3 regions of the Alteromonas sp. B31-7 genome follow, and region 2 is predicted to be linked to each of the others. Evidence: predicted binding sites of a transcription regulator. Region 2 holds the regulator's gene; each other region holds the start of a gene.
The links. Region 2 encodes FliA, which starts transcription of late flagellar genes. Its sites were predicted from a motif close to CTAAAGNTNNNNNNNNNNNNGCCGATA; they were not measured.
Positions count from the first base shown of each region.

Region 1: IUA53_RS13365 (flagellar protein MotY) is a predicted target of FliA. The motif match lies at 5,482-5,508, and genes of this name have one in related genera.
Region 3: IUA53_RS03415 (DUF5610 domain-containing protein) is a predicted target of FliA. The motif match lies at 4,943-4,969, and genes of this name have one in related genera.

Region 1 covers NZ_CP065233.1:3,082,938-3,089,772, forward strand. The annotation lists gene IUA53_RS13340 (hypothetical protein) at 1-256, shown strand, start outside; gene IUA53_RS13345 (GGDEF domain-containing protein) at 284-1,942, opposite strand; gene cspE (transcription antiterminator/RNA stability regulator CspE) at 2,489-2,701, opposite strand; gene gloA (lactoylglutathione lyase) at 3,142-3,525, shown strand; gene glpQ (glycerophosphodiester phosphodiesterase) at 3,544-4,551, shown strand; gene IUA53_RS13365 (flagellar protein MotY) at 4,548-5,420, opposite strand; gene rnt (ribonuclease T) at 5,665-6,300, shown strand; gene IUA53_RS13375 (bacterioferritin-associated ferredoxin) at 6,467-6,661, shown strand; gene IUA53_RS13380 (TonB-dependent receptor) at 6,776-6,835, opposite strand, start outside.
Region 2 covers NZ_CP065233.1:3,400,470-3,407,304, forward strand. The annotation lists gene IUA53_RS14755 (protein phosphatase CheZ) at 1-595, opposite strand, end outside; gene cheY (chemotaxis response regulator CheY) at 630-1,013, opposite strand; gene IUA53_RS14765 (RNA polymerase sigma factor FliA) at 1,050-1,781, opposite strand; gene IUA53_RS14770 (MinD/ParA family ATP-binding protein) at 1,778-2,644, opposite strand; gene flhF (flagellar biosynthesis protein FlhF) at 2,641-4,050, opposite strand; gene flhA (flagellar biosynthesis protein FlhA) at 4,080-6,179, opposite strand; gene flhB (flagellar biosynthesis protein FlhB) at 6,277-6,835, opposite strand, start outside.
Region 3 covers NZ_CP065233.1:783,726-790,560, forward strand. The annotation lists gene IUA53_RS03390 (hypothetical protein) at 1-45, shown strand, start outside; gene sthA (Si-specific NAD(P)(+) transhydrogenase) at 101-1,528, opposite strand; gene IUA53_RS03400 (acyl-CoA desaturase) at 1,711-2,838, opposite strand; gene fabR (HTH-type transcriptional repressor FabR) at 3,097-3,696, shown strand; gene trmA (tRNA (uridine(54)-C5)-methyltransferase TrmA) at 3,733-4,830, opposite strand; gene IUA53_RS03415 (DUF5610 domain-containing protein) at 5,000-6,163, shown strand; gene IUA53_RS03420 (RNA recognition motif domain-containing protein) at 6,296-6,757, opposite strand.

The sequences.
Region 1 (6,835 bases), 320 kb from region 2:
AATGCCTAAAGAAAACGTCCCCGCCTTCTACGGTAGGCAATTTAACGTGAGAAAAAGTGGTCAACATATTGCCTTTTATGATAGGCAACAGAACCAAATTCAATTTTATAAAAACCAATCGGAAAAGCCCTTTATCACAATACAGAGCCAAGAGGGGCATTTTTCGTTGAACGGAAACATTGTACTCACCAGTCAAAAATCTTCTTCCGCTAACAGTAGCGACCTATACCAAACCTATCGCGTTCCAACACAGTAAGAGTACTGTGTGAGCAACATGAACCCGTTAAGCCAGTTTCTTATTTATTGATTTGTATTGGTACATACGTTTATCGGCAAGGAAAATACAGTCTTTGGCAGAATCACATTCCACACTGGTCGCAATACCAAAACTCACCCCTGCCCTACGCCAAGCCTGACTAAGTTCGTAAGACAATGCATCCATATGCGATCGGCAACTCTTGGTTAATTCCTCTAACTCAGGGGCGGATTGGGCATGTAAAATACTCACAAATTCGTCACCGCCCGAGCGAAATACGCTTCCCCGATGGCTGAATGACCGCTGCATAAGTCTGGCGGTTTCAACGATAAGTTTATCGCCCTCTTGATGGCCGTTTCTGTCGTTTACTGTTTTTAACCCATCTAAATCAACATAAACCACCACGTAATAGCCATTCAATTGCTCAATACACTCAGATAACGCAAAACGGTTACCCAGCTTGGTCATTGCATCGGTTCGAGACAGGTAGTAGTTTCGATTAAACTCTATTTGTTGCAGTTTAAACCACTCGGCTAAGCACAATAAAATGCAAATGCAATCTACCGACAACGCAACCACTACTGCCGACTCTGAATAGGGCAATTCACCAAAATAATGGCTGTGGGCACTAATGTAGTAGCCGAGTGACGCGCTATAAAGCAGGTTACCTGTTAAAAAATACTTTGCTCGAAAGTCTCTTATTTTAAGCATAGTCACGCCAATACTGAGAGTGAGTATCATCCATACCATCGCCAGCAAGTGGGAAATAAGAAACCCCGTAGTAAATGGTAAAAACCACATGGTGACACCCAAACCCACGCTTATCACACTAAAAACGCGTAGAAACCGAAAGAGCTTTTTATGGTTAGATGGACAATCAAAAAGGTCAGACACAAACTGCCCTGCACACGCAATGGCAAAAGGAAACAGCATCATTCCCCAGTAGGTACTGTTTGTGGGAATATTAAACAAGTCGTCAAGCAATCCCGAAGCTGCAGCCCAGCCAATGCCATGTAAACCTAAATAACCCGCACACGTAAGCGCCACCCGCTTTTTTGTACTCAAATACACCAGAATGGCTAATAGTGCCAGTAGTGTCATGGTGGTTATGGCGGCAATAGACAAACCATTATTATAAATTTGGTACTCATAAAACGTGGCTGGGTCGTAAAATGAAATGGAGACAGGTGTAGGAAATTGCTTGGCCTTGATGACTAACCATAACTCAACGGTTTCACTTTCATTCACCTGAATAGCGAAACTCTGGAAGTGCAAAAGATGGGGCGTAGCATCATCTGCTAACTGTGAAAAAACCTCAATCTGGGGGCGTGTCTGCGAGCCTGACACATAGGCAGATAACCCAATATCGATGAAATTAGCATTAATGACCACAAAATAACGCCCGTCAGCGGAGGGCTTTAACAATAGTTTAGTGATGTAGGAACCCGACTCCCCGCCTAACGAAGGGGCGATAGGTAGGTGCTCATAACCTGTTTGAAGTGGCTGTAGCAATGTCGCACTGGCTATATTCGCTAGCTCAATACTAGCAGGTAACTCTCGCCAAATATGGGAGTCTTGGAGGGTCACTTTGCCATTCTTTAAGTCAACGACTTCACCTAACACCGGAAATACCATGGCTAGGCTAAAAAAACACAGCGCCCTTAAACATTGAAGGTAAGAAAGCAAAAATTAATCCCTATCACCAATAAAGGTTCTCGCCCCTTTTATTAGGGACTTTCCATTGCGAGTTGGAATACAACTAAACAAAATATATACACAAGCTCGCAAAAGCACAATGCGGCTTATTCGCTTTTTAACTTATTGTGAGTTATTTAACGAGATACGTATTAAATTGCGTTGTTGGTAGGACAGATGCGTTAGGCATATATGCTTTCAACAGTGGTATTAAGCAACCAATGTAAAAAAACTTTCGTGTCTTTATTGTTTCGAAACTGAATAGATTTTTGACATTCTGTATCGGTAAATACAACGTTAAATTTATTTACTGAGATTGTCGAAATAGGGGGGAGTGTACGGAGCGAAGCGCCGTTAATAGAATGAGACATATAATTTTTCTTTTATAATAATATTGCTAGTTTTTTATTCGTTTTAAAATTCCTTTCAAAATTTTGTTCTTATCAAACCAAAAATAAATAAAAACGTAAGTACTGCACAAATTAAAAAGGCTAAGCAAAAAACTTAGCCTTTTGTCGTTGTATTTTAAAGTTCTATTTAAAGAACAACAACGTTTGCAGCTTGAAGGCCTTTTTGACCTTGTTCTACACTGAAGCTTACCGCTTGGCCTTCAGCTAGAGTTTTGAAACCGTCAGAAGCGATTGAACGGAAATGTACGAATACATCTTTACCGCCACCGTCTTGAGTTAGGAAACCAAAACCTTTTTCTTCGTTAAACCACTTAACTGTACCGTTAACTGTATCAGACATAATATAAACCTTTTTAATGAAAGTAATAATGGTGAATTTCACCGAAAAGCAATAGACATAACGTATTAGCTAGTAACGCAAATGTATATCTATTAAAACTTCGATTTAAAAAGAAGAATAAAGAGGGTACAACGCAGTAGTAGAAATAGCTTTGATTATCTAAAGCGCGGCCAGTGTACACAGATTGAATGTACAAGTCTAGCTAACTTGTGTTTTATTTTTCTAAATATCCCTTTTATCTGCCCTCCTGCAAACGATTTTTAAAAAACGCGCATAAAAACGGCAATATCCACAACAACACCGATAATAACAAATCCCTTCCTTTGACTCATTTTTATCATAAAAATCAATTAGACTTGGCTTATAACCTACCAATATTTGTCATTTTTCGTAAATTAGATTTACGTTAACCAGGTAAAATAACTGCGAAGGAAAAAATAATGAGAATGTTACACACTATGCTTCGAGTTGAAGATCTCGATGCCTCTTTGCATTTCTATACTGAACTTATGGGTATGAAACTACTACGCCGTTCAGACAATAAAGAATATGAGTACACACTTGCCTTTGTTGGCTACGGTGATGAAAGCCACGCCACCGTGCTTGAGCTAACTTACAATTGGGGCGAAAACACGTACGACAAGGGCAATGCCTATGGCCATATTGCCATTGAAGTGGAAGATATTTACGGGTTTTGTGGTGAATTGGAAAACCAGGGCGCTGAGGTTTATCGCAAGCCTGGGCCAGTAAAAGGCGGGCAAACCATCATTGCATTTGTACGTGACCCAGATGGCTACGCCATTGAACTGATCCAAGCCAAATAATCAACAAGGATATTGACCATGAGCTTAACCCGTTACATATTCATTGGCTGCTCAGCGCTAGTGAGTTCTCTAAGTGTTGCAGAGCCTTTCGACATCATTGCCCACAGAGGTGCCTCGGGGTTCTTACCTGAACATACATTGGAAGCGGCCACTTTAGCCTTCGCTCAGCGCCCTGACTTTATAGAGCAAGACGTCGTTATAACAAAAGACGGTGTGCCCGTAGTGCTGCACGACATACACCTTGAAACCGTGACAAATGTAGAAGACGTCTACAGTGATAGAGCACGAGACGATGGTCGCTTCTATGCGCTAGATTTCACTTTAGCGGAATTGAAACGCTTACGGGTTCATGAAAGACAAAATACCGATGGCTCGCCAGTTTTTCCAAACCGTTATCAGGGAACACAGGCCCATTTCACTATTGCCACATTAGCTGAACATATTGAGTTAATCTCGCAATTGAACCGCCAATTCGACACTGATATTGGTATTTACCCTGAAATCAAATCACCCGCATGGCACCGTGAGCAAGGCGTGGATATCAGCAAAATTGTGCTGGCTACATTAGGTGATTACGGCATGACAGATAAAAACGCTAACAGTTATCTTCAGTGCTTTGATTTTGCAGAAGTGAAACGATTACGTGATGAATTGGGTTACCAAGGCAATTTAGTCATGTTGATTGCCGATAATAGTTGGGGAGAATCTGCGACCGACTACACCTACCTTCGTACAGAAGCAGGCATGGCTGAAGTATCTAAATACGCGGATGGAATTGGGCCATGGCTCGGCCAACTTCTTAACACAGAAGCGCTAAAAGCAGGAAAAGTGGAAGCGCAGCCCTGGCTAGCCTTCGCGCAACAAAACAAGCTTATTATTCACCCTTACACCTTCAGGAAGGATGCTCTACCGCCTGGTTTCACCAGCGAGCAATTGCTTACTACGTTAAAAGATATTCTGGCGGTAGATGGTGTATTCACAGACCAGGTTCCCACGGTGAAAACCTGGCGAGAAAAGTCGAACTAACCCTTAGATAATCTTACTACCACGCGCCTGTTCTGCGCCCGAGCATCCCGGGTGTCGTTCGGCGCGATATGACGTTTTTCACCATGGCCAGTAAGCTGAATTCTGTCTTCAGGCACGCCAAGGGTTGTTAGGTAGGATTTTACTTCATTGGCGCGTCTAATCGACAATTGTTCGTTGTTCCAGCGCCCGCCATAACTGTCTGTGTAACCATCTAAAAGCACCAGTTCAAGTTCGCTGTCTTCTTTCAAATATTCACCTATCATGGTTAATCGCTTTTGCGAGTACTTTGATAGCTCAGTACTATTTTTTTGATAAGACAATACAGTGTACGCAATATCATCAAAATTATAGGGCAGCAGGTTTGATACACACTGCACAAATTCGTTGTAAACATGCGCAAAATTACTTGCGTTCAACGCCACGCTCACTTTGTCGTTTTTGTTGTACCAGTCGTTGTAGTAAATGGTGGGCCAAAATCCCTTTTCGAGTTCTGACAACATTGTCCAAGCAGCGTCTTGCGGTAAGTCACCGTTATATTGTTTACGAATTGTCATGTCTGCAATGGTTTTTGGTGCTACACCAGGCATCCACCGTGGCGGAACCGAATACACAGCGGCAACGTCAAAATGGTTGGGCAGCAAATGCATGTCTAACTCAAATTCCATATTGAGTTGTTTTGACGCGACGCTGGTAAACATTGCAGCTCCATACCCTGGTAATTCATGATTGAGGGTACACTGTAAACGAGAGGCGTCCGCGACTTCCCACGACGATGTTTCCACGGTAGCGGCATATTGGCGCATAGCCGCACTGACCGAAGTCGTCGCTACCAAGCAGAAGAGAAATAAGTATTTAAGTTTCACAGCCACACCTACTTAACAAGAATATAAAACCAAACGCAGGCCGTTAAAAGACAACGTCTAGAGAATATATCGCCCCAAGTGTAGAAAAGTTTAGCTCGATATACCATCAATTATACATCTGAACCGAAACGAATGCGAAACATCGCTGGATACACACTTATTTAATTGACATAATCCCTCACCTGCATAAGGGTACACTTAGCAAATTAGTGTATGTTCGTCATCGTCTAACATCAGTAAAAGAGCGTTTATGTCTGAGTCTTCACATGCTTTATCTCACCGTTTCAGAGGTTATTTCCCCGTGGTTATCGATGTCGAAACCGCAGGATTTAACGCAAACACAGACGCTTTATTAGAAATTGCAGCGGTAACAGTGAAAATGGATGAACAGGGTATTCTGCATCCTGATCTTACCTTTCACTATCATATTGACCCCTTTGAAGGTGCCAATTTAGAACCTGCTGCTCTCGAGTTTAACGGTATTGACCCAACTTGCGCATTGCGTGGCGCCATAGAAGAAAGCGCCGCCATGAAAGAATTATGTAAAGGCATACGCAAAGCGCAAAAAGACGCTAATTGCCAACGCTCAGTCATTGTGGCGCACAACGCCACCTTTGATCAGAGCTTTGTCAATGCCGCAATAGCAAGGTGTAATATAAAGCGCACGCCTTTTCACCCTTTTGTCTCCTTTGATACCACTAGCTTAGCTGGGTTGTCATTAGGCCAAACCGTGCTGGTGAAGGCTTGCCGTGCTGCGGGTATTCATTTCGATCAGAAAGAAGCGCATAGTGCATTATATGATGCTCAAAAAACGACGGAACTATTTTGCTACATGGTCAACCGCTACAAAGCATTAGGGGGCTGGCCCCTCACCGAAGCTTCCTGAATTTATCCTGATGAACAAGGCGCCTTTCGGCGCCTTTTTTATTGGTTGCTCGGTTTTTAGGAAAATGATGGTTTGGGGAAAATTCATGCAAAATCTTCGATGAGTGACTTGCTTTAACAATGAATAGCAATTATTATCATTTACAGACTTATTTGGAGTACGATGAATGTTTGTATGTATGTGCTACGGTGTGACCGATAAAACTATCCGCGCTGCTGTACAAGATCAAGGTGTGGGTAACATGCGTGAGTTGCGTGCGCAATTAGAATTAGGCTCACAGTGCGGCAAGTGTATACAAATGGCACAACAAATCATCGACCAGACCATTGTTGATGACTCGCTATTTAAAAACGTCGGCTAGTAATCAACGGTTGCCAATGCCGACTTACACGTCACCTGCCCTAGCATGGCATCATCACCACCCCAGAAAGCTTTCCTCTAAACATTCTGACCCACTTCCGCCTCGGTTATTTAATTAATTAAACGTATGTTCAAAGCCTAAATAATAAAACGCGCCGTTAATTCCGCCTGGAGA
Region 2 (6,835 bases):
CAAACATAGTAAGCATGTTTACTAAGCTATCTTCAACTTCCTTAACCAAATCTATAACCCGGCGAATCACTTGCCCGGTCAGGTCCTGATAACCTTGTGCCATTAACACTTCGGTCAGTAACTGTGTAAGTTTAGCTGATTGTTCAGCGCCGTCTTCCAACAATTCGTCTAAATCTGCACATAAAGCTTTGAATTCGCCTAGTTCAATTTGACGGCTCATTAGTTTTTTCCACTCTGGCATCACGCTGCTTATGCGTGAACTTAATAGTTCAGCAATTGGCATGCTGGCCTCAACGGCATCCATAGTGGTATTTGCGGCTTTTTCTGTTTCTTCAATGACATAGGTAAGACGCGATTGCGCATCGGGAATATCATCATTGGCCAAGTTTTTGATGCGATCATCAATTTGGAAGTTGTTTAACGCGTCGTGAAGTTGGCGCGTCAATTTTCCAACCTCGGCGAAGAGCTCAATAGACTCTTTCATTGACGCCGCTTCTAAGATGGCATTAGCTGAAGCAGAATCACCCTCTTCCAAATAGGCAACCAATTGTTTGGCTTCTTCAAGGGTAATAGGAACATTTACTTGTGTTGACATCCAGTAAACCTCATATCTCTGGTGAGCGTCTGGATCAACCTAAACGTTCGAAAATTTTATCGAGCTTCTCTTTTAACGTAGCAGCAGTGAATGGCTTAACAACGTAACCGTTTACACCGGCTTGCGCTGCCGCAACAATCTGCTCTTTTTTCGCTTCTGCTGTTACCATTAACACAGGCAAATGCTTAAGCTTATCGTCAGCGCGAATTGCGCGTAACAGATCGATGCCTTGCATGCCTGGCATGTTCCAATCGGTTACTACAAAATCGAAATCGCCTTGCTGTAGCATAGGTAAGGCGGTACTGCCGTCATCCGCTTCCTGGATATTGGAGAAACCCAAATCTTTAAGCAGGTTTTTTATGATACGTCTCATGGTAGAAAAATCATCAACCACAAGAATTTTCATACTTTTATCCAAAATAGCCTCCGCTGAGGGGTTAATTGTTATTAATATCTATTCTTCGTCAGCTTGCCACGACTTCATTCGTGATTTGAGTTTTAACATGGCCTGACTGTGAATTTGACTGACTCTTGACTCACTCACATCAAGAACTTCACCTATTTCTCTGAGGTTCAGTTCTTCATCATAGTATAAAGACAGCACTATCGCTTCTCGCTCTGGCAAGGTAGTAATCGCATGCGCTAACGCTTTTTGAAACGCACCTTGCATCAAATCCTCTAGGGGCGCGTCGGAACCACGATTTTGCTCGGTAGAAATCACATCTTCCGAAACACCTAAATCCTCAATGCCTACCAACTTGCCTGCATTCACTTCATTCAGCATTTGATGATAGTCTTGCATGCTGACATTTAGCTTAGCAGCAATATCTACATCCCGCGCGTCTCTGCCTGTTTCACTTTCGACTAATGAAATGGCCTCGGTGATGGCACGACCATTTTTATGTACCGAACGTGGTGTCCAATCACCCTTGCGTATTTCATCTAGCATGGCGCCGCGAATACGAATACCGGCAAATGTCTCAAAACTTGCGCCTTTCGAGCCATCGAAATTTCGTGCTGCTTCTAATAAGCCAATCATTCCCGACTGGATAAGATCATCTACCAACACGCTGGCAGGGAGCCGGGCCATCAAGTGATGGGCTATTCGTTTTACTAGTGGAGCGTGACGCTCTACGAGTTGCGACCTATCTGTTTGTTGTTGATAAGCGGCTGCCTTGCTATTCAACGCTGATTTCCTACTGCTTTATCCGACACCAACTGCTCTATAAAGAACTCTAAATGGCCACCTGGTTGCGCGGGAATAGGCCATGACAATGCTTTATTCGCCAACTGACCAATCGCTACCGCTGCGGGCGAGCTTGGGTACGCATCTACAATAGAAGTTTGCTTTCTCACCGCTTTACGGATGTTCTCATCAAAGGGAACTGTCGCCACTAATTCTAAGGCAACATCAAGAAAGCGCCCGGTTACTTTTGATAACTTACTAAATAACTCTTGCCCTTCGCGCACGTCACGCACCATGTTTGCCACAATTTTAAAGCGAAACACACCGTGCTCTCTGTTGAGTATTTTTATCAGCGCGTAAGCGTCGGTCAGTGATGTTGGTTCATCACAAACTACCACCATGATGTCTTGTGAGGCTTTTGAAAAGCTGAGCACCATATCTGAAATACCGGCGGCGGTATCGACAATAAGCACATCAATTTGCGAGCGTAACTCACTGAACGCGCGGATTAACCCGGCATGTTCAGTAGGAGACAACTCAGCCATAGACTGCGTACCTGAAGTGGCTGGCGCAATCTTTATGCCGTGTGGTCCAGTGACTAACACCTCATCTAAGGTGCATTCGCCAGACAGCACATGGGATAAGTTCTTTTCTACCCTAAGCCCAAGCATGACATCAACATTGGCCAAACCTAAGTCTGCATCCAATACCATGACACGCTTTCCTTGCTTTGCCATCGCAATAGCGGTGTTAAGCGTTATATTTGTTTTACCGACGCCACCTTTACCACCGGTGACTGCGATAACCTTGATTAACCGTGATTGCTTCATTTTTCGTAAGCTACTCGCTTGATCGTCAATCATACTGCTCGTGCTGTTCTGATCACATTATTGCTACTAGTATGATTCAAACCATACTTTTTATAAAGCTTTGCCGCAGCAGATACTAAAGATTTTGCTTCAGCAACCTTAATATCTTCTGGTACTTTCTGTCCATCGGTAACATAGCTTACTGGAAGCTGATACTCTACCGCAGCACTAAGCACTTCCCCTAAAGAGTAGCACTCATCTAGCTTCGTGAAGATACACCCATTTAACTCAATGCCATCGTACGCTTCAATAATACGCTGTAAAGCAGGGTATTGCGTATTCGCTTGCGCCACTAAGTATTTTTTCACCGGCTGCATTTGACCGTTTTCAAATTGCTGAATTTGCTTAATTAATCGGCTATCTCGCTGACTAAAACCGGCGGTGTCAATTAAGACTAGTCGCTTGTGGCGTAATTGGAAAAGCAAATCCGCTAATTCTTCGCTACTTTGTGCTTTTCTCACGGTACAACCAATAATCTTTCCGTATGTCGCCAACTGCTCGAAGGCGGCAATACGATAGGTGTCTATTGTAATCATTGCTACTGAATCTGCGCCGTACTTTTGCGCATAGCGAGCAGCAAGTTTAGCAACGGTGGTTGTCTTACCTGTACCGGTTGGCCCAACTAACGCAACCGCACCTTGTTGGGTAAGTATATCGTTACCTGTGACATTAATGCGATTAGCCAATAGGTTTAGAAGATACACCCAAGCATCACGTTCATTATAGTGAGCTGGTGTATAACTAATCAATTGTGAAGCTAAAGAATGACTTAGCCCCATATCAGTAAGACGCTGTATTAAATAATGATGAACAGGCTGCTGACGGCGCTGCTTGGCTTCCATCAAGTCGGCCACTTGGTGCTGCAACACATTGCGCAGCGATGCCAACTCTTCTTTAATTTGAGCCAGTTCACCGCTAGATTGCGTGTTGCTGTCGTCAATGCTTGCCGCTTGATGGGAGGGAAAAGAATCAGCGGCTGGCGTAGATTCAACTTCATCAATAAAGGCTTCAGAAAAATCAAGGTGAGAGGCTATATCGTTAGCGTGTTGTGGATTTCCGCCGACTGGCCGTGCCTCATCCTTGTAAGCACTGGCTTTAGTCGCAGGCTGGTTTTTTCCACCATGCTGCTTTTCCAATAAGGCTTTAAGGCTATCTGGACCATCATCTCCAATGATTTCGCTTAAACTAGGCATTGGCTGTTGCTGGGGTGTGGATGCCGCCTTTTGCGCTGGTTTAGACACAGACAGTTTCGCTTCAGGCTCTTTGTCATAGGCTGCAACCAGCTCAATGCCATCGGCGACTTTACGGTTAGACATGATAACAGCATCGCTGCCTAACTCAGCCTTAACCTGACGTAATGCTTCACGCATATCTTTGCCAAAAAAACGTCTGATTTTCATTGCACCCTCTCCAATCACCCAGCGTCAGATTATTGACCTACCGAACTGACTATTTTTATCTGTTTATCGTCAGGCACTTCTTGATACGAAAGTACATGTAGGCCTGCAACCGAATATTTTAAGAAGCGAGACAGTACTGGACGCAACATGCCTGACGTGAGTAATACTGCTGGCTCACCCTCAAGCTCTTGTTGCTGACTAGCTTGTTGCAACGATTTCTGCAACTTATCGGCTAGTCCTGGTTCAATTCCAGCGCCATCTTCACCACCCGCTTGTAGAGACTGGTGCAACATCTGTTCCAACTCTGGCGCCAAGGTTATGACAGGTATCTCTTTCGCCCCTTGCGTTATCTCTTGAACAATTAAACGCTTAAGCGCGATACGCACCGCAGACACCAACACGTCTGGGTCTTGGCTTCTAGGGCCATACTCACTGAGGGTTTGCACTATGGTACGCATATCGCGGATGGGCACGCCTTCAAACAACAAGGTCTGAAGAATTTTAACTACCGTGCTTAATGGCAATACCTCCGGCACCAGCCCTTCAACCAATTTAGGGTGCTGTTTAGCGAGCATATCCAGTAGCTGTTGCGCCTCTTCATGCCCTAATAATTGATAGGCATTGTTGGTCAGCAATTGGCTTAAATGTGTGGCGACTACCGTGGCTGCGTCAACCACGGTATATCCTAATGTTTGTGCATGCTCTCGCTTAGTAGGTTTAATCCAAACCGCATCAAGCCCAAACGCAGGGTCTTTCGTTGCCCGACCGTCGAGTTTGCCAAATACTTGACCTGGGTTAATAGCGAGCTCTTCATCATGGCTAATTTGCGCATCGCCAATATTTACGCCAAGCATAGCAATAGTGTAGGTATTCGGCTCAAGGTCTAGATTATCTCTAATGTGCACAGGCGGAATAAGAAAGCCCAGTTCTTGAGATAACTTTTTACGAACCCCTTTAATCCGGGTAAGTAACTCACCACCTTGAGATTTATCAACCAAAGGAATTAATCGATAGCCGACCTCTAAACCAATGGTGTCGACCTGTTGAACATCATCCCACCCCAGTTCCTTCACCTCAGGCGCTACGGTTTGCTCGGTATTCGAGTTGGCTGGCACTTTGGGTTCTTCAGCTTTTCGTTTCGCCACAACACCTTGCCAATAGGCGAAGCCCGCTATAATGGCGGCAAAGCCTAAAAACGCGATATGCGGCATACCAGGAATAATCCCCATCACGAACAATACGCCCGCCGCAATATATAGCGCTTGATTGTTACCTAGCTGGCTGCGGATTTCTTTACCCATTTCTTGGGTTTCATTTTCACGGGTAACGATAATGGCAGTGGCGACAGACAGTAATAAAGACGGAATTTGCGCCACTAATCCGTCACCAATAGTAAGGATGGTGTAAACCTCAATAGCCGTTCCAAAACTTAAACCATGTTGAATCATGCCAATAAATAAGCCACCAACAATATTAATAAGCATGATAAAGAGGCCGGCTACCGCATCCCCTTTTACGAATTTTGATGCACCATCCATTGAACCGTAGAAGTCGGCTTCAGCGGTAATTTCCTCTCGCCTTTGTCTTGCTTGATCTTGATCGATGTACCCAGCATTTAGATCAGCATCTATTGCCATCTGCTTACCTGGCATTGCGTCTAACGTAAAGCGAGCACTAACTTCAGATATACGGCCAGCCCCTGCTGTCACCACTTTAAAGTTAATGATAAGAAGAATCGCGAAGACCACGACACCCACTGCATAATTTCCGCCAATCACCACAGCGCCAAACGCTTCAATTACCTTCCCTGCCGCATCGCCACCTTCATGACCATATAGCAACACCACCCGCGTGGACGCTACATTTAGTGCCAAGCGCAATACTGTGGCGATAAGCAAGACCAAAGGGAAAATGCCGAAATCTACTGGCTTCTGGGTAAGTACAGCCACCAAGATAATGACGAGTGAAAGGGCAATATTGAAGCTAAATAAGACGTCAAGAAGAAACGGTGGCATGGGAAGAATAACCATGCCCATGATAGCGAGTAATACAATGGGGGCGCCCAAACCGCTGGTAAATTGCTGCAGCTGATTTTTATCGAATCGCTGAAGATAACCGGATAACTGCATTTCGTGGTGTCTCTCTATCAGAAAATTGACGCTTAATTGCTTTCTAATAGAGCTACTTCAACTACCGTGCCATCTTTGTTGCACAGGTTTTAGCCATTTATCGGCGTAATTCTGGCGGAATCGGTAAGTCTCGATTGAGGGGTTTTGGTCGCTTGCCTTTGCCCGAACGATGGGCTTTTAGCTGGTAAACATGGGCAAGCACTTGCGCCACCGCCATAAATAAACCGTTGGGCACTTCATCATCCACTTCTGTGGAGTAATAAATAGCGCGAGTCAGTATGGGGCTGGGTATCAAAGGAACATCGTTGGCCGTTGCAATTTTTCTGATATGCATAGCCAGTTCATCCGCTCCTTTAGCCACCACTACGGGGGCTCTTGAACCACTTTCATCATACTTGATAGCCACAGAATAATGTGTGGGGTTGGTGACCACAACGTCGGCATTAGGCACTTCTTGCATCATCCGCCTTGTTGCCGCCTGATATTGAAGACGACGAATGCGGTTTTTCACCATTGGGTTACCTTCCGCATTTTTGTGCTCGTCCTTCACTTCCTGCTTGGTCATTTTCATTTCTTCGTTGTGCTTATACATCTGGTACGGCACATCAATAATGGCGATAGGGATCATGGCGCAGGCTAGGATTAGAAACGCCCAT
Region 3 (6,835 bases), 2.0 Mb from region 2:
GAAGCGCTTTCAGCGCAAAATACATTAGCAGCGAACCGAAACTAATCTCAATAAAAAACCGACACCTAGTGTCGGTTTTTTTCCTCTAAAATTTCTCTTTTTAGAATATCCGATTTAATCCGTTAATCGCAGCCACTCGATATGCTTCAGCCATTGTAGGGTAGTTGAAAGTGGTATTCACAAAGTAATCAATGGTATTTCCTTCCCCGGTTTGTTGCATAATCGCCTGTCCGATATGAACAATTTCGGAAGCACGCTCTCCGAAGCAGTGGATACCCAGCACTTCCTTCGTCTCTCTATGGAAGAGAATTTTTAAACTGCCTACTTGCGTTGAGGCAATTTGCGCTCTTGCCAAGTGCTTAAATTGAGCGCGGCCTACTTCATATGGAATTTTAGCGGCAGTGAGCTCTTGTTCCGTTTTTCCCACAGAACTGATTTCGGGGATGGTATAAATACCGGTAGGGATGTCAGCCACAAGCTCGGCGTGAGTTTTGCCTTCTAACATGGCTTCTGCTGCAAAGCGACCTTGATTATAGGCGGCGGAAGCCAAGCTTGGATAGCCAATGACATCACCAACTGCATACACATTGTCTACTTCAGTTTGGTAGTTTTCATTAACTCTGAGCTGACCACGCCCATCGGCTTTTAAACCTATATTTTGTAATCCCAACGTGTCGGTGTTACCGGTTCTTCCGTTTGCAAACAATAAGCAATCGGCTCGCATACGTTTACCGGATTCTAAATTTAATATTACTGAATCGTCAGTAGCTTCAACCGACTTGTACGTTTCATTGTGACGGATAAGCACACCGTTGTTCCACAAGTGGTAGCTTAGGGCATCAGATATCTCTGTATCAAGGAAAGAAAGTAAGCGATCACGCATGTTCACCAAATCAACCTTCACACCCAGACCTCTAAAAATACTGGCATACTCAGAACCAATGACCCCTGCACCATAAATGATGATGGACTTAGGATCGTGATCTAAGGATAAGATGGTGTCTGAGTTGTATATTCTAGGGTGTGTAAAGTCAATATCGCTAGGCGTATAAGGGCGAGAGCCTGTGGCAATGGCGATCTGCGCCGCTGTAACGGTATCTTTTGAGCCATCTTGACGCGTTATTTCAAGGGTATGAGCATCAACGAAACTTGCTTCACCATGAAATAAGGTTACCCTGTTTCTATCGTAAAACGAGGCGCGCAGTCGAGTCTGACTTTTTACTACACCGCTGGCGTGATGCATGATTTCTGAAAAGGTAAGACTACGGCTAAGGTGGTTGTCAGCAAATAAAGGAGAGCTATTGTATTCGATGAGCCGGCTGACGGAATGACGTAACGCTTTAGAAGGAATAGTACCCCAATGTGTGCACCCGCCGCCAACGGCTTCGTATCGTTCAACCACGGCAACCTTTTTGCCGGCTTTTGCTAGCTGCATTGCTACGCCTTCACCGCCAGGACCTGTTCCTATTACAATGGCATCGTAATGAAATGAAGAGGGGGTTGTCGCCTTTTTCTGCTTTGCCGCCATAGCTGCTTCCTATTCTTAAAATCGTCTAACTAACTGTAAATAAACACTACCTAGTGTGGACTACGTTACCCGCTTTGTAATTTCAACTCTAGTCGCAAATGCCAAATAAACAAAAAAGCCCATATAAAGTGATTTACATGGGCTCCTTAAAAGACGAAGTAATAGAATGATGGGGAAAATAGCTACACGGGTTGCAACGAAAGGCTTTGCAGGTGCAGCCATTTCTGTTTCTGCAACGCGAACGCATGCTTAAGCTCTTTATATTTATAGGTAAGTTCGAGCCCCTCAATACTGCGTTTAATGGTTTTCTGCTTAAGCCGCATTAAACGTTTTTTAGTTGCATAATAGTCTGACATTTTTTGCATCAACAAATCATATTCAGCTTGAATTGTATGCATTACCTCTTCAGCATTTGGTAATAGAGAGGCTTTTTCACTGGCTCGTTGCAATTGCATTGCAGCCCGTGCTTTTTCTATTCTTTCTTCAGGCACCTTACGTAAATTATGGGTAAGCCCTAAGTAAGAAAGTCCTCTAATTAACCACTTTGTAGGATCGAATTGATACCAACGAATACCGTTTCGGTAATCGTACTCAAAAATGTGATGATAGTTGTGATAACCCTCACCAAAGGTGAAGAACGCTAAAACGCCGTTATCACGGGCTGAATTTTTATCCGTATACGGCTGACTTCCCCAGAAATGCGCAAGGGAGTTGATAAAGAAAGTCACGTGATGCACTAATACTAATCGAAGTACACCTGCAATAAGTACCATGCCCAATACATCACCGTTTAACCAACCTAATAAGGCGGTTATGCCGAAGTTTGCGGCTAATACAATAGGCAAATAATAATTGTGCTGCCACATCACGACTTTGTCTTTTTGCAAGTCTTTACAGTTACCATAATCGTCGTAACGTTTGGCTTGATATTCGCGAAGCATCCAACCTATATGTGCAAACCATAGGCCTTTTTTCGCTGAATAAGGGTCATTATCATTGTCATCCACATGACGATGATGCACGCGGTGATCGGAAGACCAATGCAAGATACTATTTTCAAGCGCCATAGCGCCCCCGATTGCTAATATTATTCTAACAACAATATTTGCATCATAGGTTTTGTGAGACCAAAGGCGGTGATATCCCGCGGTAATCGACATTCCTGTGAAATAGAACAAGAAAATAGCAGTACCAATTTCTGCCCAATCAATTCCGTGGTGTGCAATCCATACAGGTACACCAATGCACGCAATTGCACCGGTAATGAGAAATACCAATACATTGGTTAAGATAAGGGGTGGTTTATTCATGATTAACAACTCAGCTTACAACTGTGCGCCAATTTATCGTTTTATTCAATGTCAGGCAAGTAAAACCCTAATAAGTTCTGCTGACATCTGTAAACTCTAAGTGTAGTTTACGCGAAGCGTTAATGGGGCTTAATTTGAGCAAATGCTCATCAGTAGCCTGTTAGATAAGGAAATTTCGCCAATTTAATCGCCTAATTTCGGCTCTACTTAGGCGTTAAGTTGCGTTAAACTATGTCTCTCTAATTAATTGGGGCTTCCGTGAGTCGTCAAGAACAAAAGTTAAAAACTCGCCAAAACATTATTCACGCCGCATTTTCGCTGTTGGATGAAAATCGCAGTTTATCCGCCATTAGTTTGCGTGAAGTGGCGAGAGAAGCAGGTATTGCACCTACCTCATTTTATCGTCATTTTAAGGATATGGATGAGCTGGGTTTAACGCTGGTTGACGAAGCGGGTTTAGCTTTGCGTCAGCTTATGCGTCAGGCTAGGCGACGCATTGCGTCGGGTGGAGGCGTCATTAACACGTCAGTTGAAACCTTTATGGAATTCATTGCCGCTAACAAAAATGTTTTTCGTTTGTTGTTGAGGGAGCATACCGGTACGTCAAGCGCTTATCGGCTGGCGGTGTTTAGAGAGATTCAACATTTCGTGGAAGAGCTCACCGATTATATTATTGAGCGGCAGGGTGTCGAATACCGTATTGCACAATTACAAGCTGACGCCATGGTTAGGCTGGTATTTAGTGCAGGTGCCGAAGCGCTAGAGGCCGACACAAAACTACGATTAGAAATTGGTGAAAGAGTTAAGGCCCAGTTGCGTTTTGTACAAATGGGCGCAACAACTCAGTCGTTTAAATAAAGCGTATTGCTAGTCTATTAGCACCATCAGCGCTATTCACCCCTTCCTGGTTAATAACACGCCAGCCTCAATATGATGCGTAAAAGGAAACTGGTCGAATAACGCTGATTCCGCGATATCGTGTGTTTCGCAAAGGTGGGTTAAATTTTCGGCCAAGGTTTCAGGGTTGCAGGAGATGTAGATAATATTTTCGTAATCTTGGATCATTTTAAGAGAATCTAGATCTAAGCCTGCTCTTGGAGGGTCGACCAACACGGTGGTGAAGTTGTAGGCAGATAGGTCAATCCCTTCAAGGCGGCTAAACGTACGCTCACCTTTCATCGCTTCAGTAAATTCTTCCGCAGCAAGCCTGACTATTTTAACGTTGTCCAAGTTGTTTTTTTCAATGTTGTACTGTGCAGCTTGTACCGAAGGCTTGGCAATTTCTGTTCCAATGACATTATCAAAGTGAAGCGCGAGAGGGATTGAGAAGTTTCCCGCACCACAATACATTTCCAATAAGTCACCTTTCAGAGGAGCCACACAGTTTAATGCCCATTCAATCATTTTACAGTTCACATCTGCATTTGGTTGCGTGAAGCTGTTCTCTATATGCTTAAAGACAAAGGTATGACTATTCACAGGTAAACGTTCTATTACGAAATCGCCGCCTATTACCCTTTTCTGTTTACGGGCACGGCCAATAATATTGACTGCGGGAAATTGTAACTGCAACGCTTCCCGTAGCTTAGTGGCTTCGGCTTCCCACGCATCGTCTAGCTGTCGGTGATACAAAAGACTGATGACTAATTCACCAGAAAGAGCGGAAAGGTAATCTATTTGAAAAAGCTTTTTGCGCAAAACGTCAGACGGCTTTACTTTTTCGAGTAGCGCTATCATGGCGTCGTTGATTGTTTTAGATGCGGGAGCAAATTGGTCAACGCGGTATTTTTCTTTGGTCTCTTGATTAAACATGATGTGATAGAGATCGTCACCTTCATGCCATACGCGAAACTCTGCTCGCATTCTATAATGAACAGGAGCTGATGCGAACACGCTAGGAGCGGGAGCACTAAAAGGAGAAAGCAACTGCGTTAGTCTTGATACCTTTTCATCCAGTTGTGTTTGATATTCTTGATGGCCAGGTACTGTCATTGGGCTCTCCATTTAGTGATTAGCAGATAAAACAAAGTGGGCGAATTGTAGTGACTTCTATTATATGTGCAACGAGTAAAGCACGTGTGAGGAAAGTTTTTTAGTACTAAAATTAAACAAAGTGCATTTGCTGCCGATAACCACTAATGAGGATAGTGAGGATCTAATTATGAACGTCAGTCAAGTTAAGGCTTTTATGGGCGACCAAAAAGCCGATGAAAAGGCAGCTGTTCACCCCAATGATGCTATTAAGCAGCAGCTTCAGAAAGAGGGGTTACAACAAGCCGCTGAATTTGCAAAGCAACAGGCAGCCACAGTGACGGTGAATAGCTCTCAGACCACCATTGGTTTAAAGGTCGTTAGCGGCGCTTTGAACCAAAATGTGAGCATTGATGGAAAGCGCCCACAGGACAGTCAATCGTCAGAAGAGAGTGGGAAAACGAGCCTATTCGATTTTGAAAAAGTGGCAAAGAATGTACTTAATTTTGTTGGTGGTGTTATTCGTGGTGCAGCTGAGGGTGGCGCGAATGATGAAAAGCTTAACAACCTATTTTCGCAAGCGCGAGAAGGGGTGAGTAAAGGCTTTGCGATGGCAGAAAAAGATCTTGCCGGTTTTATGAACGATGAAATTGAAGAAGGCATTACACGCAGCAGAGATCTGATCGATACCGGTATAAATGAGTTAGAGACAGATATCTTTAATCCCGGTGTGAATGCGAGCGAGCTAAATGCATTAAATATGGCCGACGCCAAATCGGGAAGTTTGTTAATTCGCACAAAAGATGGTGACGAAGTTCAACTACGTTTTGAATCCGTAAAGCAATTTAGTGCGTCGTCATTATACAGTGCGAGTGAGAATAACCAGGATGCCGACACCAGCAACGAAGATAACCAAGGTTCATCTTCGCAGCAGGTAGAGCGTTATCAGTACTTCGAAAGTAATGGAATTAGCTTTTCTTTAAAAGGGGAGCTAGACGAAGAAGAGCTTACCGCCATTGCTGACTTGGTGGAGCAAACACAGGATCTCGCTGATACTTTTTACAATGGTGATGTAGACAAAGCATTTGAACAAGCCCTAACCTTGGGGTTCGATGATAAGGAACTCGTCGGTTACGCATTGCAACTTAACCGAACCACACAGGCTGAAGTGGTTAAGGCCTACGAGAATATTCAGCACTACAGTGAAAACGGTGAAGTAGAAAATCAGTACGGAAGCATTGTTAGCCCCATTTCTCAATATCTTGAGAAAATGATGAGTGCATTTGAAAACGCCACAAATACGTTAGAATCAGGCGAAGACTATAATTCATTGATCGCTGGGATCATTAACTAAATGGAAGATGTGCAAGTACCTGATTTAGTGACAGCGATTAACCGGTTCCACTCGTTTAATCAGCAGTTACTTAACGCAGTACCGCAACAAACAGAAGAATAAAAAAACCTGGGCTAGCCCAGGTTTTTTATTTTACGCATGTTCAACTTTATCTTTCGCCGGTCGTACCTTAAGAGTACGTTCCTGAAAAATAGAATCATTGGTTTTATTGATTACTGTCTCAATGTCATCAGTCAGAACCTCAATGAACCCATACCCTTTTCTTTTCCCTGTTTTGCGATCCTTCATTAAACGCACAGATTGAACATCGGTAAAACTTCCGAAGTATTCTTTTACTGCAGATTCATTGGCACGATAGGGTAAGTTACCCACATATAACGTTTCAGTGATTGCACTATTAGAAGATTCCGATGAAGAAGAGGGCGTAGAGTTAAGAAGCGACGCCAGCCAAGGAGTAAGTATTCCACTGAGTAACAGAGAGCCTGACACCGTAAGTGGAATGTGAGTATTAAAACTAGCAGAAGAAAATAACAAATAACCTGCTATTGCAAAAATTGCACTAATTACAGTGCATTGAATAAAGCCTACTTTCATATACCTACCTTTCTAGTGTTTATTATCATATTGGAGGCTGGTCATAGTTTACTCATTTGTAACAATTTGAACAACAGA